DNA from 4 places in the Virgibacillus dakarensis genome. Region 1 is predicted to be linked to each of the others. Evidence: predicted binding sites of a transcription regulator. Region 1 holds the regulator's gene; each other region holds the start of a gene.

The links. Region 1 encodes Rex, which represses fermentation and respiration genes when NADH is low (regulators of the CRP and FNR family bind a similar motif). Its sites were predicted from a motif close to TTGTGAAATATTTCACAA; they were not measured.
Region 2: the regulator Rex is predicted to act here: its motif matches at 6,145-6,162, upstream of qoxA (cytochrome aa3 quinol oxidase subunit II).
Region 3: the regulator Rex is predicted to act here: its motif matches at 2,539-2,556, upstream of CZ382_RS02250 (nitrate reductase subunit alpha).
Region 4: the regulator Rex is predicted to act here: its motif matches at 1,087-1,104, upstream of CZ382_RS07380 (hydroxymethylglutaryl-CoA synthase).

What each region holds. Positions count from the first base shown of each region.
Region 1 covers NZ_LT732554.1:2,541,728-2,549,764, reverse strand. The annotation lists gene groL (chaperonin GroEL) at 1-1,189, opposite strand, end outside; gene groES (co-chaperone GroES) at 1,233-1,574, opposite strand; gene CZ382_RS21725 (CPBP family intramembrane glutamic endopeptidase) at 2,029-2,742, shown strand; gene CZ382_RS21720 (YdiK family protein) at 2,745-2,948, shown strand; gene CZ382_RS21715 (class I SAM-dependent methyltransferase) at 3,202-3,933, opposite strand; gene CZ382_RS21710 (hypothetical protein) at 4,126-4,398, shown strand; gene CZ382_RS21705 (DUF2268 domain-containing protein) at 4,502-5,326, opposite strand; gene CZ382_RS21700 (redox-sensing transcriptional repressor Rex) at 5,515-6,144, opposite strand; gene moaC (cyclic pyranopterin monophosphate synthase MoaC) at 6,147-6,641, opposite strand; gene CZ382_RS21690 (ABC-F family ATP-binding cassette domain-containing protein) at 6,783-8,037, shown strand, end outside.
Region 2 covers NZ_LT732553.1:731,861-739,897, reverse strand. The annotation lists gene CZ382_RS03700 (peptide chain release factor 3) at 1-1,369, shown strand, start outside; gene CZ382_RS03695 (hypothetical protein) at 1,527-1,811, shown strand; gene qoxD (cytochrome aa3 quinol oxidase subunit IV) at 2,091-2,450, opposite strand; gene qoxC (cytochrome aa3 quinol oxidase subunit III) at 2,452-3,057, opposite strand; gene qoxB (cytochrome aa3 quinol oxidase subunit I) at 3,050-4,993, opposite strand; gene qoxA (cytochrome aa3 quinol oxidase subunit II) at 5,015-5,971, opposite strand; gene CZ382_RS23920 (hypothetical protein) at 6,737-6,874, opposite strand; gene CZ382_RS03665 (YciI family protein) at 6,996-7,259, opposite strand; gene CZ382_RS03660 (GNAT family N-acetyltransferase) at 7,341-7,853, opposite strand; gene CZ382_RS03655 (hypothetical protein) at 7,977-8,037, shown strand, end outside.
Region 3 covers NZ_LT732553.1:437,955-445,991, reverse strand. The annotation lists gene CZ382_RS02250 (nitrate reductase subunit alpha) at 1-2,465, opposite strand, end outside; gene CZ382_RS02245 (nitrate/nitrite transporter) at 2,808-4,313, opposite strand; gene CZ382_RS02240 (beta-class carbonic anhydrase) at 4,802-5,362, shown strand; gene CZ382_RS02230 (spore germination protein) at 6,450-7,961, shown strand; gene CZ382_RS02225 (GerAB/ArcD/ProY family transporter) at 7,970-8,037, shown strand, end outside.
Region 4 covers NZ_LT732553.1:1,452,179-1,460,215, reverse strand. The annotation lists gene CZ382_RS07385 (Fic family protein) at 232-972, shown strand; gene CZ382_RS07380 (hydroxymethylglutaryl-CoA synthase) at 1,179-2,372, shown strand; gene CZ382_RS07375 (RQC-minor-1 family DNA-binding protein) at 2,576-3,337, shown strand; gene CZ382_RS24770 (calcium-binding protein) at 3,365-3,550, shown strand; gene CZ382_RS07365 (class I SAM-dependent methyltransferase) at 3,578-4,354, shown strand; gene CZ382_RS07360 (hypothetical protein) at 4,394-4,927, opposite strand; gene spoIIP (stage II sporulation protein P) at 5,367-6,509, opposite strand; gene copZ (copper chaperone CopZ) at 6,720-6,929, shown strand; gene CZ382_RS07345 (heavy metal translocating P-type ATPase) at 7,137-8,037, shown strand, end outside.

The DNA of each region.
Region 1 (8,037 bases):
CATCTTCAATACGCAATTTACGCTCTTTTAATTCTGTTTCAGTGGCAGCACCAACTTTGATAACTGCTACCCCACCAGAAAGTTTCGCAAGACGTTCTTGTAATTTTTCTTTGTCAAATTCAGAAGTTGTTTCTTCTGCTTGGGCACGGATTTGTGCGACACGAGAAGAAATCTCTTCTGGTTTTCCTGAACCTTCGACAATTGTTGTATTATCTTTTGTGACAACAACTTTCGAAGCACGACCTAGTTGCTCAATTGTTGCGCTTTTTAATTCCAAACCAAGATCCTCGGTAATCACTTCAGCGCCAGTTAAAACTGCGATATCCTCAAGCATTGCTTTACGACGGTCGCCAAAACCAGGGGCTTTAACCGCAACTGCATTAAATGTTCCACGAAGCTTGTTCAGCACTAATGTTGGAAGTGCTTCTCCTTCAAAATCTTCCGCAATCAATAGCAGCGGTTTACCTTGTTGAACAACCTGCTCTAACACTGGCAATATTTCTTGGATATTGCCAATTTTTTTATCTGTAATCAGGATGTATGGATCGTCCAATTCCGCTTCCATTTTATCCTGATCTGTAACCATGTACGGAGAAGCATAGCCACGATCAAATTGCATACCTTCTACGACTTCCAATTCTGTATTGAAGCCTTTGGATTCTTCAATTGTGATAACACCATCATTGCCAACACGTTCCATTGCTTCCGAAATTAGGCTGCCTACCTCTTCATCACCAGATGAAACGGAAGCGATTTGTGCGATTGATTCCTTTGATTCAATTGGTTTCGAAATGGACTTCAGTTCCGTTACAGCTGCTTCAACTGCTTTTTCGATACCACGGCGAACGCCTACTGGATTTGCACCGGAAGTAACGTTTTTCAGCCCTTCACGAATCATGGATTGTGCTAATACGGTTGCTGTTGTTGTACCATCACCAGCAACATCATTTGTTTTTGATGCTACTTCAGAAACAAGCTGTGCACCCATGTTTTCGAAATGATCTTCCAGTTCAATTTCTTTTGCAATGGTTACACCATCATTGGTAATTAACGGTGATCCGAATTTTTTATCTAAAACAACGTTACGACCTTTTGGCCCTAATGTTACCTTAACCGCATCTGCTAATGTATCTACACCGCGAAGCATTGAACGACGAGCGTCTTCACTAAATTTAATTTCCTTAGCCATAATAAAATGCCCTCCTTAAAATCGAATCTTATGATATTTTTCTTTAGCCAATAATAGCTAAAATGTCATTTTCACGAAGAATTAAGTATTCTGTGCCTTCATATTTCACTTCTGTACCAGCAAATTTAGAGAAAATTACGTGGTTTCCCTCAGCAACTTCAAGGGCAACTTTTTCCCCATTGTCTGTAACGCGACCAGAACCGACAGCAACGACTTTACCTTCTTGTGGCTTTTCCTTTGCCGAGTCTGGAAGTACAATACCGCTTGCAGTTTTTTCCTCTTGTTCAACAAGCTCGATTACAACACGATCTCCTAGTGGTTTAATCATGTAGACAACCTCCTTAATTCGTTTCTTTAATGTATTTTTTGATTTATTAGCACTCATGAATGTCGAGTGCTAATTCCACTTAATATAATAAATAAAACACTCCAAAAATGCAAGCAATCTAATTACTTTTTTTTAAAATTCTTCCTTGCAAGTGTGTCCAGGATGAAACGAACCTTTGTGGGTTAGCCTTATAACATCGGCACAGCAGCCCTGCCCCATTGAAATTGGGGGCAGGACAATTGTGAGGGGCTATACAGGACGTGCTATGCTGGCGATTGAAGCAGACGGTCTTAGCAGAAGATCTCCAGGCAATTTGATACATGAGTCATAGAAACACATCGAAGTTTTGATCCTTGCGCTAAAACCATACTATTATTACCAAGCAAAAAAATATGCTAAACTATTTGGTAGAGTTTGATTACGTACATGAAATAATGGATTTGCTAATAGATATCCGGTTAACCGCATACACTATTATGATACTACTATACATAAAAGGAGTCGTTTTATTTTGACGAAAAGGTACTGGTATGTCATCCTAACTTATATTGCAGTACAATTTTCCGGCGTTGTTTTTGCACCATTGTTATATTTTCTTACACCATTAAGCGAAGCTGACGCTATTATTTATTGGACAATCATCAGCTTTATCGCTGGGCTTATCGTTATTTTATGGATTATGAAGCCTGAAATAAAAACCAGTAATCAGCGTACTACCGTTAATTGGGGATATAACATAGCATGGGCGATCGGCGGTTTGTTCATGGCCTATTTTGCCCAAGGAATAGCCACCACAATTGAAACGAAATTGCTTGGTATCACAGCAGGATCGGAAAATACACAAATGATTATGGAGATAAGTCGGGCAACCCCTTTATTTATCATTATTCCAGCATTAATTGCACCGATATTGGAAGAGGTTATTTTCCGGAAAATAATCTTTGGCGAACTATATAAGCGAATGAACTTCTTTTTCGCAGCATTACTTTCCGCATTTATTTTCGCCATTATCCACGGTGAACCGGAGCATATCCTAATTTACGGTTCGATGGGATTTGTATTTGCATTTGTCTATGTCAAAACAAAACGAATCATTGTGCCTATTTTAGTACACATGTCTTTAAATTCTATTGTGGTTATTCTCCAGCTTTCCTTAACGCAGGAGGAAATTGAAAAAATGATGCGGGATTTGGAACAGATGCAAATGATTTTAATTGGAGGCTAAGTATGCGAACTTCACCAAAAATAATGGCTGTTATTTATTTTTTAATGGGGCTGTTATTTACGTATATTGCAACACAAACCGTTACAGATACTATTTGGAATTTTTCAACCATCGTTCTTGCAGTCATTGCAACGCTAGATTTTGGTGTCTCCCTCCGTTTACTATTGATTGACTTCCGGCTAAAGCATAAAAACAAGAAGGAGTAGCCTGTGTGCCTGTGCTGCTCCTTCTTGTTTTTCCCAGTTAAGAACGCATCTGAATTTCACTAATTAATTCATTATCAGGAAAGACTATTCCACTTCCGGCGCTCAGTGGCTAGTGTACAACGCCCGCCTTACATGTTCCCTTGCTATATATAATCGTTGAGGATATTTCTCCCTCTCAGAAGGAGGCGAGAGTTATTATTCTGTCCCACTCTCTAGTGGTGTCAAAACGACTATTTGCCATCCCTGTTTCCCATTACTTTTCCGCCTTGTATACGACATACTTTAATTGATTGGAAAATCGTTCGGTCAATCGTTGATGTTTATCCCAGATTTGATATAATGACGGATCAAGTGGTTCCAGCGGATTTAACTCCTGCAGTTCAAATGCATCCTTCTGCAAGGATTGCCCTTCCAATAAATGGGCTACCGTATGTTCCTTTACTATCTCAACTGAATGAAAACCGGCATTACGAAATATGCTCCTCCAGTCCTCCGCGATAGGGATCTCCCTTAACCCATACAGTTCTTGAAAATCACCAACCTCATCAGCTGAAAAAGCGGCCCCCGCCGTCATTTCCAGATCGAGAAGCATACCTCCTATTCGCAATAAACGGATATATTCCCTGGCAGTCTTTGTGACATTGGTAAATACCGTCACCGATTCAGCAATGATGAAATCAAAAGATTCCTTTGCTAAAGTGCTATTCTCCATATCCCCCTCTACTAATTGAATCGTTACTTTTTCCCTGGCAAACCTTTCCCTTGCCCTTTCCACCATTAGCGGATGCTGATCCAGGGCAGTCACCTGACATCCGTACGTTTTGGCTAAAAAAGCAGCTGTCTGTCCCGTACCGCACCCTGCGTCAAGAATATGACTCGTTTGTTTAATAGGCAGATCCTTGAGCAATTCCTTCGTCAAGGCTAACCCACCTGGATGGGCCCCGCCAACACCAAGATGAGCCAAAACGTCGTGATACGTAAACATGTCCAAATAATTACCTCCAGTTCACCTATTTTTATTGAAATACTGAGTTTTTTGTCCAATCAGAAGGGGTTTACTGACATAAGGTATTACTACAGCAGCAAAATTTCTCGCTCGCTTTTACTTTTACGTCAACTAACATCACCCTTAAAAAAACCATTATATTTGATTCAATGGGAAAGGAGTAAATGTAGGATGTCAGTGAATCCTTATTATCATCAGTGTTTAAGATGCGTTGGACGTCCTGTCAGAATCAGAACAAGAGATGGCCGTGTACATCATGGGGTCGTTTCACGCGTCAGTAATTCACATGTCTACCTTCGTCCAATGGGAAACCGAAATCTTGGCGGGTTCGGTTATGGGTATGGTGGATACGGTGGATATGGCGGCTGGGGATGGGGATGGGGTTTTGGTGCAGGAATCGCCCTAGCAGCTATTGCAGCCTTATCACCATTATTCTTTTGGTAAAACCTGAACATTCCTTACCACATGCTGCGGCTGGAAGATGTATATATTATCCCTTCACCCTTTTCAGCATTGCAAAAAGCCTGTGCCTAAGCAGGCTTTTTGCTTAGCTTGAAAAATCCGAATCCGCATAAATAGTTTCTGCAGGGACATGTAATGTTCCTTTTATCCGTTTTTGTTTATTTTTCATATACGATGACACGATATGAAATCCGACATTGTATCCAGCCCATCTGGGAATAAAACCTTCTCCATACAATAGGTCATGGTGCCGCCGGTCTTTTTTCGGCAATGTTAAATTTGGTTTTAACCATCTTTTAAAATATTTCTGTGCAGTATTAGCGTCATATATGGATGCCCATTTAGCTAAGTGATCCTTACCTAGGCGTTCCTGCACTGCCATTTCCGCTAAACCTTCCAGAACAATGGAATCCAGCAGTTCAATCTTGTCTTCCCGTTTATCAAGATAATGAAGTCGGCATACATGATTATATTCGTGGGTGAGAAGTTTTTGCAGTTCTTCTTTCGTATTGTTCCCGGCAGCAAACAGGAAAACCTTGTCTTGATAGGACAAGCCGGACAACCCATTAAAGTCAGCCTGCAATTTTTTGTTTTGCAAATCAGAAGGGAATATAAAAACGGGAACATCCGGCCCATCCCATTCCTTTTTTAATTTGGCAAACCCCTCTTCTATGATATTCCAGCAATTGCTATGGATTAAAGATTCAATTAATTCCTTATCCTGTGAGCCCGGTAAAAAAAGACCGTGGTAAAGCAAATGTTGATGGATATCAGCGGAAGAAGCATCCTGAAAATAAGGGATTAACTTCTCGCATATTTGCTCCTTTTGCTGCCGTCGCTGCTCCACCCGTAATTTCCCCTTCTTCTTGATATAATCCTTCAGCCATTTATCCGTTTCCACAACTGCCATTTACTTCAATCCTTTTCCCGAATAAATAACGATCACTATACAGTATGTTAGCGGAAGCAATTTGTTGAGGAAATAGTAAAACTTCTATTTGAGAACTATGCCGTATAATTTTTTAAAACGTAAAAAAGGCTTCCTGCTTAACAGAAAACCTTTAAACGCTTATATTTGCATCCTTCCCAAACTAAAACCTAATCTAATGGATAATGTTTTAAGAAGTAAACCAGCGCCTGTAATTCTACAGCTAAATCAATATGATGAACGCGAATATTGTCTGGAACGGATATCCGTGCCGGCGTAAAATTAAGGATACCTGCAATACCTTGATCGACAAGCCTTTCGGTGATCCCGTCTGCTTCAGTTGCCGGTACCGTTAAGATCGCAACTTGAACGCCAGCTATTTTTTCCTCCAACTCATCAATATGGTAAATTGGAACACCGCCAATTTCTGTCCCTATCTTATCCGCATTCGTATCAAACGCCATTACTATTTTTGTATTATTGTTTTTCATAAAATTATAATGTAAAAATGCAGTACCAAGATTTCCAACACCGATCAGCGCAACCTTGGTCACTTCATCCTGATCCAATGTTTTCCGGAAAAAACCAAGTAAATATTCGACGTTGTAACCATAGCCCTTTTTCCCCAATGCCCCAAAATAGCTGAAATCGCGCCTTATCGTTGCCGAGTCCACCTTAACAGCCTCACTCAATTCTTTGGATGAGACTCGCCTTTTCCCCTGATAATGCAAATTATTTAAAAATCGATAATATAGCGGCAGTCTTTTTGCGGTAGCTTGTGGAATTTTATTCTGATCCACGATTACTCCTCCTTCCCTTTCCGATAGTAATCACCTGATTTTCCGCCCTTTTTCTCCAGTAGATAGGTTTCCCCGATTACCATTCCTTTATCAATTGCCTTACACATGTCATAGATTGTAAGTGCAGTCGCTGAAGCTGCCGTTAATGCTTCCATTTCAACACCTGTACTGCCTTTTGTCTTAACAAATACCTCTATATGTAATACATACGTATCAGCCGAAACCTGCCAGTCAAACGAAATATCTATTCCTTTTAATTGTAATGGATGGCACATTGGAATCCATTCAGAAGTTTTCTTGGCAGCCATAATCCCGGCAACCTGTGCAACTGCAAGCACGTCACCTTTTTTTATTTGATTACTACTAATTTTTTGGTAAATTTCTTCTGAGACTTTAATACTGGATGTTGCAAGGGCGGTTCGATCTGTTTCCTTTTTTTCACTAATATCAACCATCCGAGCCCGTCCCTCTTCATTAAAGTGTGTGAAATTTGCCATATGCTCATCTCCATTTCACTTTTACGTTCCGTATATCTCTTAGTTTATCAGAAAAAATCCAATAAGTCGTGATTTTATTCACAAATTATATTGCGAGCCCAATTAAGAATGCGATACACTTATGTGGATGAGGTGAACGAAATGATTATCATGCAATTAAACGGGATCTCCAAATCCTTTGGTGCGGAACAAATACTATCGAATATAAAACTGGAAATAAAAGAAAAAGACCGGATTGCTATTGTCGGCCGAAACGGTGCTGGTAAATCGACCCTGCTCAAAATAATGGCTGGGGAGCTTAGCTATGATGAAGGTGACATGCATAAACCAAAGGATCTTTCCATTGGCTATTTGTCCCAGCACACTGGCCTTAAATCAGATAAAACCATTTGGGAAGAAATGCTTGCTGTCTTTCAGCACTTGCTTGATCAGGAAAAAGATTTGCGTTTGTTGGAAACGGAAATGGAGCAAGCTGCTTCCTTAACAAAAGCCAACTATGAACAGCTCCTGCACGATTATGATAAGAAACAGCAAGCATTTGAAGCTGGTGGCGGGTATCGTTATGAAGCTGATATCAAGGGCGTCCTGACAGGACTCCATTTTCAGGATTATGATTACGGTACACCGATTAATGAACTAAGTGGCGGTCAGAAAACTCGCCTGGCCTTGGGAAAACTATTATTGAAAAAGCCCGACTTGCTAATCTTGGACGAACCGACGAACCACCTGGATATCGAGACACTTTCATGGTTGGAAAATTACTTAGTAAATTATCCAGGTGCCGTTACAATCGTTTCCCATGACCGGTATTTTTTGGACAAAACCGTTACGATTGTGTACGAGATTTCCTATCACAGAACGAAAAAGTATTACGGCACATACAGTAAATTTCTTGAACAAAAGGCACTAAATTTTGAACAGGAAATGAAAGAGTTTGAAAAACAGCAGGTAGAGATGAAACGAATGGAAGAATTTATTCAAAAAAACATCGTTCGCGCATCTACAACAAAGCGTGCCCAGTCAAGACGAAAACAGCTAGAAAAAATGGATAAACTCGATAAACCGGCTGGCGAGGAATCATCTGCATCCTTTTCGTTTAAAACCAAACGACGAAGCGGAAATGATGTATTGAAAATTGATGATTTAGCCTTTCATTATGCGGATAGTAACGAGGATTTGTTTTCACATGTGACACTTCATGTAAATATAGGAGAACGTATTGCCCTTGTTGGCCCAAATGGTGTTGGCAAAACAACTTTGTTAAAAACGATCCTTGGAACATTAAAACCAACCCGCGGCACGATCCAAATTGGCACAAATGTCGAGATTGGCTATTACGATCAGGAACAAATGAATCTAACACCATCGAAAACAATTTTGCAGGAATTATGGGATG
Region 2 (8,037 bases), on a different contig from region 1:
TTTTCCGTATGAAGGTTATGAAGTCAACATTTTGGATACGCCAGGTCATGAGGATTTCAGTGAAGATACGTACAGGACACTGACTGCTGTTGACAGTGTAGTAATGATTATTGATGCGACAAAAGGTATTGAAGCACAAACGATTAAACTATTTAAAGTCTGCCGAATGCGCGGCATTCCCATTTTTACGTTTATCAATAAATTGGACCGGGAAGGAAAAGAACCGTTTGCGCTTTTGGAGGAAATTGAGCAGGTCTTGGATATTGCCACGTATCCAATGAACTGGCCAGTAGGAATGGGGAAGCGATTTTTAGGTATTTTTGACCGTAAGAACAAACAATTTGTGCAATTTAACGGGAATGAGGAAGAGACATATATTCCATTCGCCGAGTTGGAAAATCCTGCTTATCGGGAATTACTGTCCCAGGAATCCTATCAAACAGCAGCGGAGGAGCTCTCCTTATTAGATGAAGCCGGAGATACGTTTTCATTGGATGACATCCTGGCAGGAAAGCAAACACCGGTATTTTTTGGCAGTGCCCTGGCGCCGTTTGGGGTGCATACATTCTTTAATACCTTTATTTCAATGGCACCAGCTCCTACACCAAGAAAATCAACCAACGGAGCTATTTCACCTGATAACTCAGATTTTTCCGGATTTATTTTTAAAATTCAAGCAAACATGAATCCTGCCCATCGTGATCGAGTTGCGTTTTTACGGGTATGCTCCGGTAAATTTGAGCGTGGTATGACGGTGAAGCTTTCGAGAACAGATAAACCGATTAAGCTCTCCCAGTCACAACAATTCGTGGCATCTTCAAGAGATACGGTCGAGGAAGCGTATGCCGGGGACATTATTGGTATTTACGATCCAAATGCCTATCGAATTGGTGATACATTAATCGAAGGAAAAGGGAATTTCGAATATGATGAACTACCGCAATTCCCACCAGAACTATTTAAAAAGGTTACAGCAAAAAACGTCATGAAGTCCAAACAATTTAAAAAAGGAATTGAACAGCTTGTACAAGAAGGGGCAATTCAACTATATAAAGGACATCGAACAGATGCCAATATCTTAGGTGCAGTCGGTGAGCTGCAATATGAGGTATTCCAGTATCGCATGAAAAACGAGTATAATGCAGAAGTTATGTTTGAATCAATTGGAGAGCGAATTCCGCGATGGTTGACAATAGACAAGATTGATGAATCGCTTTTTGACGAGCGAAGCATGCTGACCCGTGACAGGGAAGGGAATTTCGTCGTTCTGTTCAAAAACGATTTTTCCTTACGTTTATTCAAGGAGAAGCACCCTGATATTAAATTGATTGATTTACTCGAGACGAAACGATACGGACAAATACGTTAAATAGTCATGGATGCCGTGATGGCATCCATGATTTATTTTTACCAGCACTTTTTCCAGAAAAAATATGAACTTTTTGTGTCTTTTTTTCAACATATCTGTTACAATAAATATATAGAAAACGTTTGCATCATTTTTGAACAACTAGGAGATGATTTAAATGGGTATTATAGTGATGTTTATGTTACTGGCAACACTAACCCCATTCCTGTTTATTCATTTGCATAGGAAAATACTTGCTGTAGTGCAAACCGTTATGCTTGTGGGAATGTGGCTGTATTATATTGAGGCCCAATTTCATACTGCACCAATTGCTTTTTCGATTATGTGGATTATGTTTTACGTAAGCATGATTCTCGCTGAGGTTGCCTGGGTTATGTTTATCATCCGAATCGTTAAAACATCCTATACAAACACAAGAACTACAAAAACCTTTAATCATTAATAAAAATCACCTTTTCTTCAGATGAGAAAAGGTGATTTTTGATTATTGTTCAGAGGTCGGAACCCTAAACAATTGAATGATTGCCTCAATAAAGGCTAGTACCGATAACACAGCATATATTGCTTTAAATGAGTATCCAGAGAACATTGCCGCCCAAAGTGAAAAAGCAGTCAATATAATGCATAGGGAAAACCCAATGATACACCTTGCCTGCAGACTGAATATACTACGCTTAGAAGGTTGCTTGTTTAACTCCATTTCTGCCACATCCCATTCCAATTAATCATGCATATGTTCCCCGTGTTGCTGCTGGTGTGCCGGACTGTCGTTGTGATGGTGACCAAAGCCATATGACATCGTAAATAACGATCCAGCAACAACAATTGCGACAATCACAAACCCATGGAACATCATATTCCAGGGAATGTGCCCATTTCCACTGGCTGACTCGGTCATATGCATGAACATGAATAACTGGATCGCTGCTTGAATAACAGCTAAAACCATGATACCCGTAATAACCCACCCTTTCGGTAAATCAGACCCAAGTGCAGCCCAGGCAGCGACGATTGTTAATGCTAGTGACAGAATAAAACCGATTATATGCTTTACGGGGATTCTTTTGGTTTTGTGTTCCATGCTACATCACCATCCCGATTAAATAAACACTTGTAAAAATGAAAATCCAAACAACATCTAAAAAGTGCCAGTACAAGCTAACAATAAATACTTTTCGGCTTGTTACCCTGGTAATTCCGCGCTGCATCAGCTGAATGACGAGTAAAATCATCCAACCTGCTCCCAGCGTAACGTGCAACCCATGTGTACCCGCCAGAATGAAGAAAGCTGACCAATATGCACTGGACTGTAATGTCGCACCTTCATGGACGTACGTGATAAATTCATCAATTTCGAAACCCAGGAAGGCAAACCCTAATATTAATGTAACAATTAACCAAGTAAGCAGCCCCTTTTTAGAACCGTTCCGCATTTCATGAACGGCAATCCCGCACGTAAAACTACTTGTTAATAACAGAAATGTCATGATCAGTGTACTTGTCGGCTCAAACAGTTCAAAAGGTGCAGGTGCATCAGCGGTACGGCCAGATAACACAGCATAAGTTGCAAACAGGGTCGAAAATAAAGCAAGCTCTGCGGCAAGGAATATCCAAAATCCGAGAATATTCAGCCTGCTTTGTTCCGTCTGATATTCCAGTGGCCCTGAACTAAAGTTTTGCTCACTCATGATCTAGCCCCCTTCTGCTTTGTTCGATTTGTTTTATTTCATTTACACTGAAATGATACCCTTCATCATAATCAAATGACCGGATGATCATCATGATGAGCCCGCCTGCTAATCCAATCGCTGCAAGTGTTATCCATTCAAAGACAAGTGCAAAACTGGCAAAAAACAGGATAGCCATCATAATAAATGGTTTACCAGAGTTGCTTGGCATATGGATTGGCTGCAGCTTTTTCTCATCAAAGGTTGTTTCGCCCTTTTCTTTCATTTCCATAAAGGCATCAATATCGTTCACTTCCGGTAGTGTTGCAAAATTGTATGGTGGTACCGGTGTTGGTGTTGCCCATTCCAATGTCCGACCGCCCCAAGCATCACCAGTTGTTTCCCGTTTACTATACCGGAAACTATAGTAAATGTTATAGACAAAAATTGCAAAACCAATTCCCATCCCGAACGCACCGATCGTTGAAAGGAAGTTGAGTGTAAACCATTCTGGTCCGATATGGAATATTCTTCGTGGCATTCCATCAAGTCCAATAAAGTATTGCGGTAAGAAACAAACATGGAAACCGATTAGGAACAACCAGAAACTCCATTTTCCGAGCCGCTCATTCAATTTGTGTCCAAACATTTTCGGATACCAGTAGGTTAAACCGGCAAAGCACGCAAATACGGTTCCGGCGATTAATACGTAATGGAAGTGTGCAACTAGAAAGTACGAATTATGAAACTGGTAATCCGCCGCTGCCATGCCTAACATAACGCCAGTCACACCGCCGATCACAAAGCTTGGTATAAACGAAAGTGCCCATAGCATAGCGGTGCTAAATTCAATTTTTGATTTATGCAACGTCCCAAGCCAGTTGAATATTTTTACACCGGTCGGTACAGCTATCAGCATCGTCGAAACCGAAAATACGGAATTGACAAATGCCCCTGCCCCCATTGTAAAGAAATGATGCACCCATACAAGGAAGCTAAGTCCCGCGATAATGATAATCGACCAGACCATCGCACTGTAACCAAAGATTCGTTTATGCGCAAATGTTGCAATCACCTCGGAAAAAATACCGAATGCTGGCAAGACAACAATATATACTTCCGGATGTCCCCACATCCAAAACAGATTCGCCCACATCATCGGCAAGCCTTCCCCTGTAAGGGTGAAAAACTGCGAACCAAAAATCCGGTCAATCGTTAATAATGCTAATGCAACCGTCAGAATTGGGAAGGCAAAAATAATAATAAAACAAGTTATTAATGACGACCAGGTGAAAATAGGCATTTTAAACATTTTCATTCCTGGTGCGCGCATTTTCAAAATCGTCACCATCAAATTGATTCCAGTAGCTAACGTCCCAATACCGGCGAGCTGCAGTCCCATCAGGTAAAAGTTTTGACCTGGTCCCGGACTCAGTGCTGCCCCCGATAATGGCGTGTAGCTGGTCCATCCTGCATCTGGTGACCCGCCGATAACAAAGGAAACATTGAATAGCAAAGCGCCAAAGAAAAACGACCAGAAGCTTAACGCGTTAACAAATGGAAACGCGAAATCCCTTGCCCCGATCTGTAATGGAACAACTATATTCATCAAACCAATCAAAAACGGCATTGCCATGAAAATAATCATAACCGTACCATGTGTTGTAAAAATTTCATCATAATGCTGTGCACTTAAAAAATTCAAGTCCGGCACAGCCAGCTGTGTTCGCATCATCAAGGCGTCCATCCCACCGCGAAACAGCATGGCAAGTGCACTTAAAATATACATGATCCCGATTTTTTTATGATCAACGGTCGTCAGCCATTCCCGCCAGAGCCACTTCCATTTTTTAAAGTAAGTAAGGAGAAAGATGATCGCTGATGTAACAAGTACAATCGCAACCATTCCACCATAAATCAGCGGTTCCCCGGTAACAAAAAATTCATCAAGTTTCATGGTTTCACCAACTTCCCCACGTTAATTTTCAATGTGTTCTTCAATACTTTCGTCTATATTCCCAACTTCCAAATGCAATAACGTTTCATACTCTTTCCAGTGACGGATAATGTCATAATCCATTCCTTTATGTGTACCATGGTTTACCCAATCCAAATGCGTCGATGAAAATGTATGGCGATCAGTTAGACCAGGTTTCAGCAGTTTGTCATATTGCTCCTGGGTCAATTTTGGTGCATTCGTTTGTTTGTCTCTTACCCATTGCCCGAACTTATCCGCACTTTCTGCATGTACCTTAAATGTCTGCTCGGCAAAACCTTCTCCATTAAAATTGGAATTTCGTCCATCGTAGATACCAGGTTCATCTGCCTGTAAATAAAGGATGGTTTCCATGCCGGCCATATTGTACTTTTGCCCGCCAAGCCTCGGGATCCAGAGTGCCGCCATCGATGCCGTAGATGAGAGCCGGAATTCAATCGGTCGGTCTGTTGGAATGTGTAAGTAATTTACCGTTTCTATATCCTGCTCCGGATAGCTAAAAAACCATTTCCAATCTGCTGATGTAGCATAGATAACCAGTGGTTCCTTCTGCTCTTTTGCAGCAGTTGTTTCTGGCGGCTTTTCCAGATCAAACAATGTCGTTACGGTTGGAATAGACAGTGCAGTAACAATTAAAATTGGAATGATCGTCCAAATCGCCTCAATAGTCTTGCTTCCGTGGAAGTTAGGCTTATAACTGTTTTCCTTACGCTTTGGGTGATCACGATATTTTATAATAATTATGGTAAATGCCACGTAGACAACAAGAATGATTCCTGCCATAAAGAAAAGGGAATAAACAATTAGATCCCTTTGACTTTCCGCAACCGGCCCTTTCGGATCAAAAACAGCCATTTGATCACAGCCGCCGAGCAAGAGCACAATGCCAAATAACAACAAGATTAATCCTTTTTTGCGAAAAGGCATAAAATCAAGCATGTGTAACCCTCCCAATGTTTCGCTAAATTTGAATTCACTATTAACAACATGTATAACTTGTAAACCAATGATGATTAGTTTAACAAATTACAATAAGAAACATAAGTAGTTTCAAGGCTAATTATAAAAAGTTCACGTTATTGTTAAATCATCGACACAAAAAGTATAAATTTATGTGAAATAAATCACAGAAACCGTTTTCCCGAGATAACAATCGGCGATTCAAATCATCTTATGATTTCATACCTAAGATTACCCGTAAATAGCTGTTTTAACACCTTTTCTTGCATAATGACGTGGATACAGGTATTTCCAAATGGTAAGAAAAGTGTTAAATAAATGGCAAAGAAAGCCACTCATCAAGCTATGAGCGACCAAACTCGGTCGGATTTCAAAAGAAAAGCCACTCATCAAGCTTATGAGTGACCAAACTCAGTCGGATTTCAAAAGAAAAGCCACTCATCAAGCTTATTAGTGACCAAACTCGGTCCGATTTCAAAAGAAAAGCCACTCATCAAGCTTATGAGTGACCAAACTCAGTCGGATTTCAAAAGAAAAGCCACTCATCAAGCTTATGAGTGACCAAACTCAGTCGGATTTCAAAAGAAAAGCCACTCATCAAGCTTATGAGTGACCAAACTCAGTCGGATTTCAAAAGAAAAGCCACTCATCAAGCTTATGAGTGACCAAACTCAGTCGGATTTCAAGAGAAAAAAGACTGCATATCACAGCGGCCTTGCCCATTTTTATATGTTATTTCCGTTCTCACTTATTCTTTTTATTGTCCAGATTTAGAAATTCGCTATCATTAGCAATTCCAACATCATTTCCCAGTTTTTGGTGGTTGTCTTTGTTGTTCTGCCGATTCTTGTCTTTGTTACGGTTTTTATTTTGTTCCGACAAAATGAACCCTCCTGTTATGATTCTTTATGAGTATGTTGTCCATTTGAGAAAAAATTATTGATCGACATTCAGTTAAAACCGGATGCCATTGTAACAAGGTGGCATCCGGTTTTAACTTGCGCTAGTTTTGTGTCATTTCCCACTCATGAATTTCGTAACTACGTGCTCCCTTTACGACATAAGGATCCTGCTTCACAACCTTCTCCACTTCTGCGAGATTATCAGCCTTGTAAATCACTAAACCGCCCGTTCCATCAGCAAAGCGGCCTTTTGCAAAGATACGTCCTTCCTCCTGCAGTTTCTGGATATAGTTTAAATGATCTGGGCGATACAGCTTGCTTTTTTCCTCATCCAGCATCGGTGAAAAAGCGGCAAAATATTTCATGTGAATCAATCCTTTCCATGATTATGTAAGATTAATTTGTTTCTTTCCTGCCTATTCTAATACTTTTTACTAGTATTCTCATTAATCATCTTGAACAGAGTAAACAAAGACAGCTTTCCCTAACAGAATAATTTCCTTTTCGATGGTCATGCCAATTTTCTTGGCGACTTGTTGGGATTTAATATTGTCGGTCTGAATCAGAGCAATAAATCGTTGTCTACCAAGCTGATGAATACCATAATTCCGGAGTGTTTTTGCTGCCTCGGTCGCATAACCATGTCCCCAGAAATCACGGGCAATCCAGTAGCCTATTTCTATTTCTTCTTTCCCATCTACTGTTTGTGGAACAAGACCAGCATGCCCAATCCTCACGTTATCCTCTTTCCGAACAAGAACCTTTAATCCCAAATTAGCATCGGATTCGTATGTGCGATATATCCAGTCTAAAAATTGCTTTACTCCTTCACGATCCCTTGTCTGTCCATTTCCAATGTAGCGCATCATTTCCGGATCCTGCAATAAGGAGATCAAAAACATGAAATCATTATCACAATAAGGACGGAAGAAAAATCTTTCTGAATCAATGATATTCATACAAGGCATCCTTTCTTCATGCATATTTTTACATTTCTATTCCTTTTATTTCTATTGTACGTTATATTTATAGTCGGGTGAAGATGAAAAGGAGCATAAAGTATTTAATCAAGAGGCGATGAGATGAGCAAGTGGTTTTACTTTAATCTATTATTGTTAATAGCAGCGGTTTGGCAGGTTGTCA
Region 3 (8,037 bases), on a different contig from region 1:
TTAGCTAGCTCTTTAAAAATATCCCAGTCTGATTTCGATTCCCACGGTGATGCGATCGCTGGGTTAAACGGATGCACAAATGGATGCATGTCGGTACTGGATAAATCGTGTTTTTCATACCATGTTGCAGCAGGCAAGATTACATCGGAATATAAGGCTGTACCTGCCATCCGGAAATCAAGGTTGATTAACAAATCAAGCTTTCCTTCTGGAGTTTCATCGCGCCAGGTGATTTCTTCCGGACGTAAACTGTCATCATCTGAATTCAACAGGCCGTGTGTTGTTCCAAGCAGGTGTTTTAGAAAATATTCATGTCCCTTACCGGAACTCGAGATCAGGTTGGCCCGCCAGACAAACAAGTTGCGCGGAAAACTTTCTGGTGCATCGGGATCTTCAATGGCAAATTTCAGGTTGCGATTCTTCAGCTGCTCCGCTACATAGTTGCCGATTTCCTCCGGTGTTTCATACCCATTTGCAACTGCCTCTTTATAAATGTCTAAACCATTCCGGTCAAATGTCGGATACGATGGCAGCCAGCCGAGCCTTGCCGCTAATACATTATAGTCGGCATAATGCTCATACCGCGGTTTATCAACGGTTGCTGCTGTTAAATTACTTACTGGTATTTCTTCATATCGCCACTGTCCGGTCGCAAAGTAGAAAAATGATGTACCATTCTGCAGTTTTGCCGGCCCATGCCAGTCTTTAGCTGTTGCAACATTTGTCCAGCCTTCCGCCGGGCGCAGCTTTTCCTGCCCAACATAATGCGCCCAGCCGCCACCATTAACACCTTGAGCGCCGACCATAATAACCAGGTTGACAACGGCACGATAGATCGTATCAGAGTTATACCAGTGATTAATCCCGGCACCAACGATAATCATCGAGCGTCCACCCGTATCAATTGCGTTTTGGGCAAATTCACGGGCAATCTTCAAGACTAGCTCCCGTTTTACGCCAGTAATTTTTTCCTGCCATGCTGGCGTGAATGGTGTCTCATCATCATACGATTTAGCTGCTTCCCCACCAATACCACGGTCAATTCCGTAGTTGGCCAGCATTAAATCATAAACAGTCGTGACATACGTTGTCTCTCCATCGATTTCTACTGTTTTAACCGGAACAGCACGCTCCAGTACACTGCGTTTTTCAGCGTCGAAATATGGCATATTGACCGTTATTACGGAATCCTCCTGACCGAGAAAACTCAATGTCGGTTCAATCGCTTCTTCCGTATTTTCATCCACTAGCTGCAAATTCCATTTCCCTTTGTTATCCCAGCGAGCGCCCATCGTCCCTTGAGGAATCGCAAAATCGCTGGTTTCATGATTATACATTGCTGGTTTCCATTCACTGTTTTCCGATTTAATCCCTAAATCTTTCGCATGTAAGAACCGGTCGGCAACATAATTATCCTTACCCTTTTTCAGACGTACAACAAAGGGGAAGTCCGTATATTGTTTTGCATACGATTCGAAATACGGCTGCATATGCTGCTGGTAAAATTCATTTAAAATTACATGCCCCATTGCCATTGCAAGCGCACCATCCGTACCTTGCTTCACACTTAGCCAGTCGTCAGCAAATTTCGTTGACTCTGCATAATCAGGGCTAACTGAGACGACCTTGGTCCCTTTATAACGAGCTTCTACAAGAAAATGCGCATCGGGCGTTCTTGTTAGTGGAACATTCGAACCCCATGTCATAATGTAGCTTGAATTAAACCAATCCGAGCTTTCTGGAACATCGGTTTGATCACCCCAGATTTGTGGTGAAGCTGGTGGCAAATCTGCGTACCAGTCGTAAAAACTAAGCATCGGACCACCAATTAACGACATAAACCGGCTACCTGCAGCATGACTAATCATCGACATTGCCGGAATCGGTGAAAAACCGACATTGCGATCAGGACCATATTTTTTAATCGTATATAATGTCGATGCTGCGATCAGTGAAGTCACTTCATCCCAATCTGCCCGAATAAGTCCGCCTTTTCCGCGGGCACGTTTATACAAATTTGCCTTTTCCGGATCTTCCACAATACTTGCCCAGGCCTCAAGAGCATTCTTATTGGCTGCTAATGCGTCACGCCACAGCATCAGCAATTTTTTTCGTACGTATGGGTATTTGACCCGTAACGGACTGTAAATATACCAGGAAAAACTGGCACCACGCGGGCATCCGCGCGGCTCGAATTCTGGCATATCCGGGCCTGTTGTCGGATAATCCAGCTGCTGTCCTTCCCAGGTGACGATTCCATCCTTCACATAAATATTCCAGCTGCATGACCCTGTACAGTTCACACCATGTGTACTTCTGATCACTTTGTCGTGCTGCCATCTTCTTCGATATACATTTTCCCATTCCCGATTACCTTCTTGTAACTGGCTGTGGTTATCCGAATAGGTCTCTTTCGGTTTCATATACGTTAATCTCTTCCATAATGGAGAATGATTCTTTTTCACAAGGATTCCCTCCGAGTCTATAGATTCAACTTCGCTCTACGCATTCATTAAAACAGGCAACTGATGTGTCCAACTGTGAAAAACATCACATCTGGAACAAAAGTCACGAAATCGCCATTTTTCATTGACTATTTCGGCACAATTAATTCGAAGTTTTGACGTAAAGTACTGAAGATTTTCTGGATGTTGCTGAAGTCCCAGGTGAAAAGATGCTGAAGTTGTTCCGGAAGATGCTGAAGTCCAGTGAAAATGCTAAACCAAACTCATCTTTATCTGTTACTAAATTTGTTCCATGCACAAAAAAATCCTGAGCAAAAAGCCAGCCCAGGATCCAAAAATTTATCATTTCGATTGTTTTGTTTCTGTTATATCACTAAACATGCCAACATAACATTCGATTTCTCCTGCACTATTTTTGATCGGACTAATGGACAGCCATTCAGGATAAACTTCACCGTTTTTTCGCTTATTCCAAATTTCTCCTTCCCAATATCCTTTTTCTTCAATAGTTTGCCACATGTTCTTATAGAAAGAAGGCCCTTGTTTTCCTGATTGCAGAATGCTTGGTTTTTCCCCTACTACTTCCTCTTTTGCGTAACCTGTAACCCTGGTAAAAGCTGGATTTACATTTTGAATAATCCGGTTTCGATCCGTCACCATAATTCCTTCAGCGGTACCCTCAATGATTTTGCTCTCTATATTCAAACGATCCCGGTAATACATATAAATAACAATAACAAAACTGACTAGCGAAAACTCTGACAATGCCATAAAACCAATCGCATAATGTCCTGTCATATTAAATACGGTAGTCAGAACAATCGGTGGGAAAAACCCGCCTAATCCACCCATTGCCGCTACGATTCCATTGACAATTCCGGATTGTTTGGAAAAATACAGTGGAACAAGTTTAAATACCGTTCCATTACCAAGACCGACAAAAACTGCAACCGATAATGTCCCAATTGTATAAATGCCGATTGTCGGTGAAAAGGATAATAATACCCCAGAAACACTCGTTCCCAGAAATACAACCATTAGTATGATATATGGATTAAATTTATCAGCCAACCAGCCACCGATTGGACGTATGATTGTAGCCAGAACAATGAATCCAGCAGTTCTGATCCCGGCATCTGTCGGATTCAAGGAAAAATGATCCACTAAAAAACTCGGCAGATAAACCGTAAATGCAACAAATGCGCCAAACGTAATAAAGTAGAATAAACTTAAGAACCATAACGTCTGGTTTCGGTAAACAGCTTGCCATTGCTTCACCATGGAAACACGAACTTTTTTCTCTTGGCGATCCCCTAAAATAAAATTTAATGCAGCTAATACGAGCAGCAAAATTAAAAATAAGCGAATCGTATTAACCCAACCAATAGCTCCGGCTATTATCGGTGCCCCAAATGTTGTGACTGCTGTCCCAGCGTTACCGATCGCATAAATTCCATTAACTAGCCCATGTTTTTCTTTCGGGTAGTATTTTGGTAATGAGGTTACCCCAATTGAAAAAGTAGCACCAGCAACACCCAAAAATAGCCCCCCGATAAATAAATCAGCAAATGAATTCGCGATACTTAGGTAAAATACCGGAAACAGGAGGATAATGAAACTAATGATAAACATGCTTCTGGCGCCATACCGGTTCGTGTAAAAACCCAATGGAACGCGCAACAATGACCCAAGAATAACAGGGATAGCCGTAATTAGTGACAGTTGCCCCGCAGTTAAATGAATATCTTCATTCATGATTGGCATGAGAGATGAAATTAACACCCATACCATAAACCCGCCTATCAAACTGATCGTTTGCAGCGAAAGTTGAACATTTGGTTTGCCCATACAGCATCATTCCTTTCGAATTGTCTAAAATAAAATATTTACCAAATTGCCATGTTTATTTAACTTACATGCTATCAAATTCTGGATTATCATTTATCCTCAGGGATTTTTTCAACATTATTTGTTGGTTGTTTATAGCCTAGCAATAAAGCTCGTTTGCAACTGTGATAAACTTCACATGAACAGACGATATCGTGACATTATTATGAACTTCTTCTTGATATGCCTGTTCGGCATCTTGGACGATATTCTACTCGTTTTGGATAGTATTTGCGTAAAGTTGGACAGTATTCCACTCGTTTCGGATAGTATTTGTGTAAAGTTAGATAGTATTCCGCTCGTTCGGATAGTATTTGTGTGAAGTTGGATAGTATTCCACTCGTTTTGGACAGTATTTGCTCGATCTGGACAGATTCCGCTACTAGACGATTGAACGCCACTTGCTATAGTATAGTAGTTAGACGTTTACATAATGATTAAAGGAGCTGATGGACGTGCGTATTGAAGAAATGCTTGCGTACAACAAACAATTTGTCGAAGGAAAAGAATACGAGGCATTCAAAACGGATAATATCCCAAATAAACGGATGGTTATCGTTACATGTATGGATACACGACTAGTGGAATTACTGCCGAAAGCATTAAACATTCATAATGGTGACGTAAAAATGTTAAAAAACGCTGGTGCCATTATTCGTGATCCATTTGATAGTATAATGAAAGGAATCTTAGTCGCAATCTATGAATTGCAAGCAGAAGAAGTTGCCATCATCGGACACCATGACTGTGGAATGTCTTACGTAGAAACAGAAGTATTTACGCAAAAAATGAGGGAAAAAGGGATTACGACCGAAACATTGCAAACACTTGAAAATGCCGGAATCGATCTGCATGAAGAGTTCCGCGGTTTTAAAACGGTGGAAGAATCGGTTCAACATAGTGTATCCATTGTTCGCAATCACCCGCTGCTTCCCGAAAATATTAGGGTTCATGGATTCGTAATCGATCCGGGAACAGGGAAAGTTGACGTTGTTACATTGGACAAATAATACTGTACAAAATTTGCCTATCCTTTCCAGCTGCTTTCGATCAGGCAGCTAAGGAAGGCATTTTTTAAAAGATAAGAAACCAACATGGCTCCGCATTCGCGCAGCCACCATCTATGATGAAAAAGAATTTCTAGCCTGGATAGGAGGTATATCACATTCATTTATTGCCAATACAGTTTAATAACAATACAACAAGGCCGAAAATACTCTGGTGGATCCTGAAAGGGGATACCCTGTATAAGAAACGGGTTGTGACAGTATAGAAGTACCATCTATTGTGACTAGAACACGTATACAAAAGTTTTTCAATAATACTACTGTCATTTGTATTGTTATATTGGTAATGTGGTCATCCTCCATTAACTATAATATAAAGGAGACCCTAACCAAAATTGCTAAATTTGTTCAAAGAAAGGACATAGTATTTTATCTTTAGATCACAAATAAAGCCCGTAGATAATTTAACCCCTTCAAAAAATTGAATGATGAAGGGTCTAGCTTTGTATTGGCTTTTCTCGATAAGTGTTTTCATACAAAAGTATATAAATTTAGGCTCTATTCTGCTCTCGGCAGGGTAAGCCACGTCCGGCTCCAGCGCTAAAGCTGTAGTGGACTTCCTTCACCTCCGTACGATGAGTCAACATCGGTTCGGGTAAGAAGGAAGGCCGACTAAAAGCGGACTTTGCGTCCAACTCACGTCTACCCCTTTTGCAGGGGCATGTTTCCTTTATCTCCTACGGTGGGAATGTTCGGTTAAACCCGCCGCTTTGCGCGGCAACACCGAACCACCCTGCTTGGCAGGGCGCACTCCATACGTCGCTAAACGGGCGCTTGCGCCTTTGTTCATTACCTTCTACAATTTTCCAATCTTTTCTTCTTGTAGTTCAATAATTCCAACTTCCACCTTTAGCAAAATCAAGTTGCAACCTGACCGAATCTCTTATTATCACATTCATCTATATATTTCTTCGGATCTGCCAAGTCCTGCGATTTTATGTACTTTCCCTTCCCTATTTTTATATACCATCATAATTTCAGGCAATTATTCACATACTAACGCCAGTAGAAGTTTCATCAGGAGGTTCCTATGAAAAGAAATCGCCAGCGGAAGAAAAATCCGGATAGTATTTTTCCGATTAAAATAGATAAATTAAAGCAGATAATGCAAAGCAAATTTGAAAATAACGATGACTTACTTTTCACAATATATGAGCAGGAGCAGGGTAAAAAGGCGGCAGTGTTTTTTATATCCTACCAGGCTAATTCAGACAAAGTGGAGGAATTTTTACTGGATCCTCTTCTAAGCAGCAAAAATGAATGGTCCACATCATCAATCAAGAATGAAATTCCTTTAGGTGCTCGGACAACGAAAGAAACACTTGAAGATATATTAAAAGGTTTGTTAATTGGCGAAGTATTTATTTATGTTGAAGATGAGACGGAAGCAGTTTCTTACTTACTGCTAAAAAAACAACATCGTCAGCTGGATCGCGCAGAAAATGAAACGGTCGTCCTTGGTCCACAAATATCTTTTACTGAATCACTTGTGACAAACATGAATGTTGTCAGGTGGAGCATCCGGTCGACAGATCTTGTTTTAGAGAAATTAATGATTGGAAAACGCTATCCACGCGAAGTTCGGATTGTTTATGTAAAATCGGTTGCGGACGAGGTCGATGTTAATACCATGCGGCAGCGACTGCAGGATTTGGATATCGATGAATTGGAAGACAGTACCGTCCTGCAGCAATATATCGGTGATTCATCGTTATCTGTTTTCCCGATTTTCTATTCCACCGAATTGCCTGACCGGTTTAGCTATGCTGTCAGGCAAGGACGTGTCGGTGTTTTAACGGAAAATAGTCCAACTGGATTTATTGGGCCATCAAGCTTTTTCAGTTTCTTTGAATCAACGGAAGATATGTATATGCGCTGGCCTCTTGGCTCGTTTTTACGAGTTTTGCGCTTTGCAGCCATGCTTTTCTCGATTATTTTAACGCCATTATATGTTGCGGCGGTGACCTATCATTATGAAATCATCCCGATAGATGAGCTTATCACCCTTGGGCAATCAAGAGCCGTTGTGCCATTTCCACCGATCTGGGAAGCAATCATCCTGGAATTTCTCATTGAGCTTTTGCGTGAAGCCGGTGCCAGACTGCCGACCAAAGTCGGACAGACAATCGGTATCGTTGGCGGGGTTATCATCGGACAGGCAGTTGTGCAGGCTGGACTAACGAGCAGTATTTTAATTATCGTCGTGGCGTTAAGTGCCTTGTCATCGTTTACGGCGCCAAACTATTTGATGGGAACAACTGTCCGTATTGTTCGTTTTCCCATGATTATTTTAGCCGGCTTATTTGGTCTGATTGGTATTATGTATGGTGCATGTTTTATCGTCATTCATTTATTAAAACAAAAATCATTAGGACGCCCATATCTTTCACCGGTTTATCCGTTTCGCTGGGCTGATTTAAATAAAACACTGTTTCGTGGGCCATTACAATATGAGAATAAACGTTTTTTCTCATTTCGGCCAAAGAATTTGCTCCGCTACGGGGGAAATGAGGCAAAAAGAAAACATGACATAGATGAGTAGGTGAAACAATGGATGTCAACCTAAAAGTAAAAGCAAACCTACGTATTCGTGCATTTTATTTATTTTTTGTTATTGG
Region 4 (8,037 bases), on a different contig from region 1:
AGCCAAATAATTATAGCTTATTCATGATGTATAAAGTTAAAATTTTAAAAATAATTGGCCATTAAATAAGGACATGACATTCAATTAGCGGTGTCATGTTTTTCCAATTGATACAGTGATATTTACAGTTTAGAATAGCCCCAAAATAAAGAGGATATTCTGATTAATGTGTAGAAAAGATATATAAAGGCTATGCAGTACATGACATATTGTGAAAAAGAGGGATCTGGAATGAATTTTGATGCGATAACAAAATTAAAAAATGAGCTGGATCAATACAGACCGCTTCCGCCGGAGGTTGTACAAAACCTCACTGAAGTTTATCGGGTAGAATGGACGTATAATTCAAACGCCATAGAAGGAAATACTTTAACACTAAATGAAACAAAGATTGTACTGGAAGAAGGACTAACCATTGGTGGAAAAAGGCTTCAGGAACATTTGGAAGTGATCAATCATGCCGAAGCCATTGATTTTGTTGAACAATATGTAAATGTGAACCGGACTATCAATGAAAATGTCCTTAAGAAGATTCATTATCTCATACTGAAAACGATCGATGATAAAAATGCTGGAAGGTATCGACAGGTTAATGTCAGGATTTCTGGTAGTAGACATACTCCTCCACATTTTCTGCAAATCCAGGATGAAATGGATGCATTATTTAATTGGTATGAAGAAAATAAAAATAAGCTGCATCCCGTGGAACTGGCTGCATTATTTCATTTTAAATTTGTCTATATTCATCCTTTTTCCGATGGGAATGGGCGAACTGCAAGATTAATCATGAATTTAATTTTAATGAAAAATGGGTATCCGCCCGCAATTGTGAAGGCGGAAAGTGAACAACGACTTCACTATTATCAATCGTTAGAGATGGCAAGTTTGCAACAGCATGTAGAACCATTTATCAGGTTGATTTCTGAGTGCGCTGCTAATAGTTTAAAGAATTATTTGGATACAATTAGATAACATACATCTCACTTGATAAAAGATAGGAGATTAATAGTCCACACCAACCTTTTCATTGTCTTTCGCGTTCGTTTGTATTATCATTTATAGTGTTTAGTTAAAGATTGTGTTTATTTGTGAAATGAATCACTTGATAAATTGCGATTTGGGAGTACCGTTTCCATAGCGCAATTCAAATTTAAACTGGTTAGCAGGAGAGATTAACATTGAAAATAGGAATAGACAAAATAGGTTTTTATGCACCACATCTTTATGTAGATATGAACAAATTGGCGGTCAGCAGAAACGTGGAACCGGAAAAGTATACGATCGGAATTGGACAGGAGAAAATGGCGCTTGCTCCAATTACGCAGGATTCCGTTACAATGGCGGCAAATGCGGCACTGAAAATTTTGGACGAAGAGGATAAGAAAGCAATCGACTTTGTTATTTTTGGGACGGAGTCAGGTATTGATAATTCCAAGTCTGCCGGAGTTTATGTCCATGATTTATTGGGGCTTAACCCATATGCCCGATCGATTGAAGTGAAACAGGCCTGCTACGGGGCGACTGCCGGCATCCAAATGGCAAAAGCTCATATTGCGCTGAATCCGAAGAGCAAGGTATTGGTATTAGGTTCAGACATTGCGAGATATGGGCTGAATACATCGGGAGAAGCAACCCAAGGAGCGGGTGCGGTTGCCATGCTAATCAGCGCAGATCCAAAAATCATGACGCTTGAAGAAAATAGTGCCTTTTTAACTGAGGATATTATGGATTTTTGGCGCCCAATACACGCTGACAAAGCATTTGTAGACGGCAAATTTTCTAATGAACAGTATATTGCATTTTTTAACAAAGTCTGGAACCAGTATAAGGCGAAGTCAGGTCTTGAGTTAAGCGATTTTGAAGCGATCTGTTATCACTTGCCATATACAAAGATGGGATTCAAGGCATTGAAGACAGTTTTGGATGAAGGTACGGACGAAGACAGAGAGCGGTTACTTGCAAACTACAAAATCAGCACGCAATATAATCGAAATGTCGGGAATATTTACACCGGTTCATTGTACTTAAGCCTGCTTTCCCTTCTTGAACTGAACGAAAACTTGCAAGCCGGTTCAAGAATCGGACTGTTCAGTTACGGATCCGGAGCGGTAGGAGAATTTTTCAGTGGTAAGTTGGAGGAAAATTACCGGGAGCATTTGCATGTAGTAGAGCATGAGCAGTTATTTTCCTCAAGAATAGAGATAACCGTTGCAGAATATGAGGAAATTTTTCAGGAAACATTGCCAGTTGACAGTTCAACAATGGAATTGGACCTGGAGAAAGATCCCGCAACAATTTGCTTGGCAGGGATAATGGACAATAAACGCCAATATGTGAATAAGGTTTTTGGGAAGGTTCCTGTGATGAAATAAACCATAGCAAATTTGCTATGGTTTTTTCTATCAGCACTATTTATCAATGTAATTTAAGCGTAAAATCAACGTAAATTAACGGAATCTCGACGTGCAAACCGCTGGCTCTCTTTTTGAACTGACACATTTTAATGAAATTGATATAATATAAAAAAGTTTATGTTCTTTTGTCCGGAGGGTAATAAGAAAGGAGTAACTGTAAAATGGATTTAACGATCGAATCTCTACCAGAAAACGAAATTTTAGCCATTTTGCGGGCAGCTGATGAAATTATTGCAGAGGGGGGTAGAACGCTGCTTGCGAAAATTTTAAGAGGGTCACGGGAGAAAAAAGTACTTGCATTGGAATTGGACAAATGTCCAGTCTATGGTTATTTCAAACCTGAAAAAACGGATAACGTGATGGAGAAAATAGATTGGATGATTGTTCATGATTTTCTGGATATTCAATACTCCGGAAAACTACCGATGATTATATTTACCGATCGAGGCTGGCACATTGAACGTGATCGACGGGCAGATGAATTTTTGGCAGAATGGGACAGGTGGCTGGAAGAGAACAAACCTGCACCAGACATGACTTATTTAAAAGACCGCAATCGTAAAATGATTTTATTGCTGCTGGAAAAAGCCAGGGAGTCAGGTAATAAAAGATACATTTCTTATTTGGAAGCCTGGGAGAAAGTAGATTATAAAAAAGTACGGGCTGAAATTCGGAGAACAATCGATACTTTGGAGTCTGGCCAACCAATTGACTTGAACAATGCCCAACAAAGACAAGCAGAAATCAATGAAGCAATGAAAGGTTATACTCCGCATGATTTGATTTTGAAGTGCTGGGATTGCGGCAAACGGTTTACCTTTACTGTCGGTGAACAGAAGTTTTATAAACAAAAAGGCTTCTCAGACCCTAAAAGATGTGAAGAGTGCCGGCTCGAACGGAAATTGCTTGGGGGATTTTTTTAGATTGTTGTTATTAAATAATGGGCGAGAATGGATGGGACGGATGGTAACTTGGAAAAGTACTATCACTATTTACAGAATCATTTGGTATTTCCTTTTCGAGCCTCATATAAAGAAGAAGCTGGTCCATTATCTGTTTCCAAATACGATGTAAATTGTCTTCGTTTGGATCAAGAGATGAAATATGAAGAATTTTATATTCCAAGAAACCTATAATCTATCAAGAGGAGTGCGGGAGAGTTGATGGTTAATCCGGGAAAAAAGAACGATATGTGGGATGCGGAACTTTATGATGGAAAACATGCATTCGTTTCAACGTATGGAAATGACTTAATTAACGTATTGGAGCCGAAAAAAGGCGAAGCTGTCCTTGATCTCGGCTGTGGAACCGGAGATATAGCAAAGAGACTGTATGATTTTGGTGTTCATGTTACTGGGATTGATAAATCGAAAAATATGATCTTGCAGGCTCAGCGCAAATATCCCAATATAACATTCCAGGTTGGAGATGCAACAGAATTAAAATTTCGTGAAACGTTTGATGCTGTATTTTCAAACGCCACACTGCACTGGATAAAAGCTGCAAATGAGGCGCTATGTTGTATATTTGATAGTTTAAAAAAAGGTGGCCGTTTCGTGGCTGAGTTTGGCGGAAAGGGAAATGTCCAGACAATAACCAGTGCTATTAGAAAGCAATTTCAAATTTTAGAATTGACCTATTGTGAGGAACGTTTTCCCTGGTATTTCCCTAGCATTGGTGAATATACAACTTTAATGGAGCAGGCGGGGTTTAAAGTAATTTTTGCCAGACAATTCGAAAGGCCAACACCACTTGAAGGAATGAACGGTTTGAAAAACTGGATTGATATGTTTGGAAAAACGATGTTTGCAGGATTGGACAATGGAACTGTCACTAAAATAGTTACCAACGTTGAGAATGATTTGGCAAAAGCTATTTTTCATGATCAGCATTGGATTGCCGATTATCATCGAATTAGGGTCATGGGAATAAGGGAATGATACGGAAACACAGGAGCAGGTAATGCCCGTGCCACCTGGTTATTTTCTGTCCATTGCTTTCCCGGAAAACCCCGTATAAACAAAACAGGCAATAAACGCAATCGCTGTAACAATAATGGCAAAAACTAATCCAATTGCACTCATGAACGTATCTTCACCTGGATAGGCAGGTTTCAGGCTCATGAAGCCATAAATAAAAACAATTGTCAAAATAAGATAAAAGCTGCTGCCGATAAATCCTAGCTTGAAGCGGTTCTTTTTTGTTCCTTGCCAAGCCTTGTTCACTACAATCCAAGAGAACACACTGGAAATAACGGCAAACAGCATGATAACCCAATGGATGTAAGGGATCGGCAAGAAAGTAAGAACATAAAGCAGAAGACAGGTGAAAAAGAATAGCACCGCATTTAATGCGAACAGAAACATTCCTGCAGGCCACGTCTTTTGAAACCATTCCGCATTTTTAAGCTTCTTTACAAACTTGTTCTTAATTCCAAACATTTCTATTATTAGTGCTTTGAAAAAAATAATAAAAAGCATGACAATAAGGCCGATAAGCAAGATTGAGGACACGATCGTAACGCTCCAATCTAATTAATTCTTTTTTTGTATCAACGTTTACGAAATGTATTGTTTTTTCCTTAACAGCCAATGATTGCACCAAAGATCATATAAAAATTGATCGTGTAGAAAAAGATTACTCCTGCAGCAAACAAGGATATAAAAAATATGAAAACAAATCTCGAACACTCTTGATTTGTGCATCCCCCATATATGTTAATAGCGTTTAAACCTATATTAACATAATTTTTTAATGAATGTTATCCGAGATATCATTTTCGTTTGTACCTTAAAAAGAAAAATGATTTTTAAGGTAGATGTATTCATTATAAAGGGGTTAGTTTAGTGGTAGAAGTTTTGATTAAGAGGCAGAACAATTTCAAGTTCCAATAATACATTCGATTAACGCGCATTTGGGGACAGGGAAGGTCCCCAATGAATGTAGTTCAATTTACTGCGCATTAACCTCTATCGCGCCGTCATAAATTTCATTAAAGACCTTCGCAAATGCATCAACCGTGTTCTTTAGCTCTTCCTTCGTATTATCAACACCCCCCATTTCGATTAGGAGCGAATGATTGGAAATATCCTGATTATATACACCATTACCCTCAAATTTTGACTTTGGATATATTCCTCTGCTTATGCCAGGATATTTTGCTTCCAATTTTTCATTGATTTTCTTTGCAAATGCCAAATTATTTTCATAGTTTTCATGCTCAACGCCGACCACAAAATATAATTTAGCATATTTTTTTCCGTTAATTGTTGCCGTTGTTTTATCTTTTCTAGCCGCGTCCCGGTGAATATCAATAAAGTATTCCATGCTTTTATGCTGGGCGACAGCTGTTTGTACAAATTCTCGTGTTAGATCATAGGAATTATCCGAGTCCCATCCCTTATCGTGCAAAGCCTGTCCCATGTTTACTTTATTATGGAATGTGCTTATCCCATAATGTTCCAATTGTTCCGTTAACATAGAACCAACAAGAACAACATTTTCATCGTTATCAACACTTGATGAAACACTAGGCTTCACATCTTCCTCTATCAGCGGCAGAAACCCTTCCCAGCTGTGTGAATGGTAAATATATACAGAAGGATTGGCTGGATTTTTCTTATTTTTGTTGTCAGGAGCTGACTCCTCATCTTCATTTGGATCCTCACCGGCTAGCAATTCATCAAAATTTGGTGGTGGTGACTCTTGTGGCATATCGCCATCGTTTACTTTTTCACCAGCAATATACCTTCCGGATTTCGCGAGATGAACTCCGGGTATCTCCTGCAAAAAAGAGGTTGCCAGATTATCGATTTTAATCCCTGTCAGAGATTCGATAGCTACATTTGATAGGGAAGGTGTGCTTAACTCATCGCTAAATGTATCCTCGAATTGGGGAATTTGATCACCTAGCATATGGAGAAATATATTGGTAAATGTCCCTGATTTTGTTAACTGTTCGAGGCTTTGCGATTGAAAGACTTTAACTTGCAACGAGCTGATGATTACGATTGCAGCAAATGTCAGTACAATAAAACCAACTATTTTTGTTAGCAAATGGAGTTTGCTTTTTTTATTATAATTAGTCTTCATCATTTTTCACCTCACGTTTAAATCTATGAAAATGGAAATACTAATAGAAGGGGTATTCGTAATTTTTCAGTGTATCCCCAGTGATTGGTTTATTAGCTCCATGGATCGCTGGGGCAGCAATGGCATTCATTCAGTAAGTGTCGTTTCCAACTCCCTTGGCGTAAAAAAGGGTAAAAATATAAGAAACAATCCTTTGAAGGGGGGTGAAATGGAATGGAAAAGTTGACGCTTGATGTAAAAGGAATGACATGTGGCCATTGCAAATCATCTGTTGAAGGTGCACTAGGTGAGCTAAACGGCGTAACGAATGTTGAGATAAATTTAGCCACTGGTAAGGTAGACGGTACGTATGACGATACAAAGGTTACCGTTCAAGACATGCGTGAAGCAGTAGAAGATCAAGGTTACGATGTTGTAGCATAACTTAAATAATGGCTGATTCCTTTCCGGAGATCAGCCTGTTCAAGTTGTCAATAGTCGAACAGAAAACAGCAATCATGTAAAAGCATAAATGATCAAATTGCAGTTTACTGGATTTTTATAATTTGCATTTACTGATTAAAATTGTTTGTTATATACGGTACAGGGGTAAATTATTTAAAAGTCCAGAAGATGATTAGTACACTTTGAATGAAATATCAGTTAAAAAAGAAAAGCTATAATAATTATCAAGGAGAGATAAGCTTGGCAAACCATGATAATAAAACACGCAAACATAGTGAGCACGAACATCACGCTCACGAAGAATATGGACCGTACAGCCATAACGGCCATGAGCAACACAATTATCATGAGAATAGCAATCATGAGGGGCATGGTCATCACGGCCATCATGGTCATGGAGATATGGTGAACGATTTCAAGAAACGATTTTATGTTTCCCTGATTGTTACGATTCCAATTCTAATTTTGTCGCCAATGATCCAAAGTTTTATTGGTGTGGATTGGCAATTTCCGTATACCCAATATATTTTGTTTGGGCTTGCTACATTTATCTTTTTCTATGGTGGCTGGCCATTTATTAGTGGCGGGATTAGTGAATTAAAAGACAAAAACCCTGGAATGATGACGCTTATAGGTCTTGCCATCTTGGTTGCATATGTCTATAGTTCGCTCACTGTATTTGGCCTGGCGGGAAAAGACTTTTTCTGGGAACTAGCTACACTAATCGATATTATGTTATTAGGGCACTGGATTGAAATGCGTTCGGTAATAGGCGCATCCAACGCACTGGAAGAACTCGTCAAACTTATGCCTAATGAAGCCCATAAACTGGATGAAAATGATGAGGTACGAGATGTGCCGGTATCTGATTTAAAAAATAAGGATAGGGTTCTTGTAAAACCTGGTGAGAAAATTCCTGTTGATGGAACTATTACTGATGGCAAATCGGCTATTGATGAATCAATGCTGACCGGAGAATCTGTGCCCGTTGAAAAAAATAAGGGTGATGAAGTAATCGGCGGTTCGGTAAATAAGGAAGGATCGCTTACAATACAGGTTGAAAAAACAGGCGAGGCTTCATACCTAT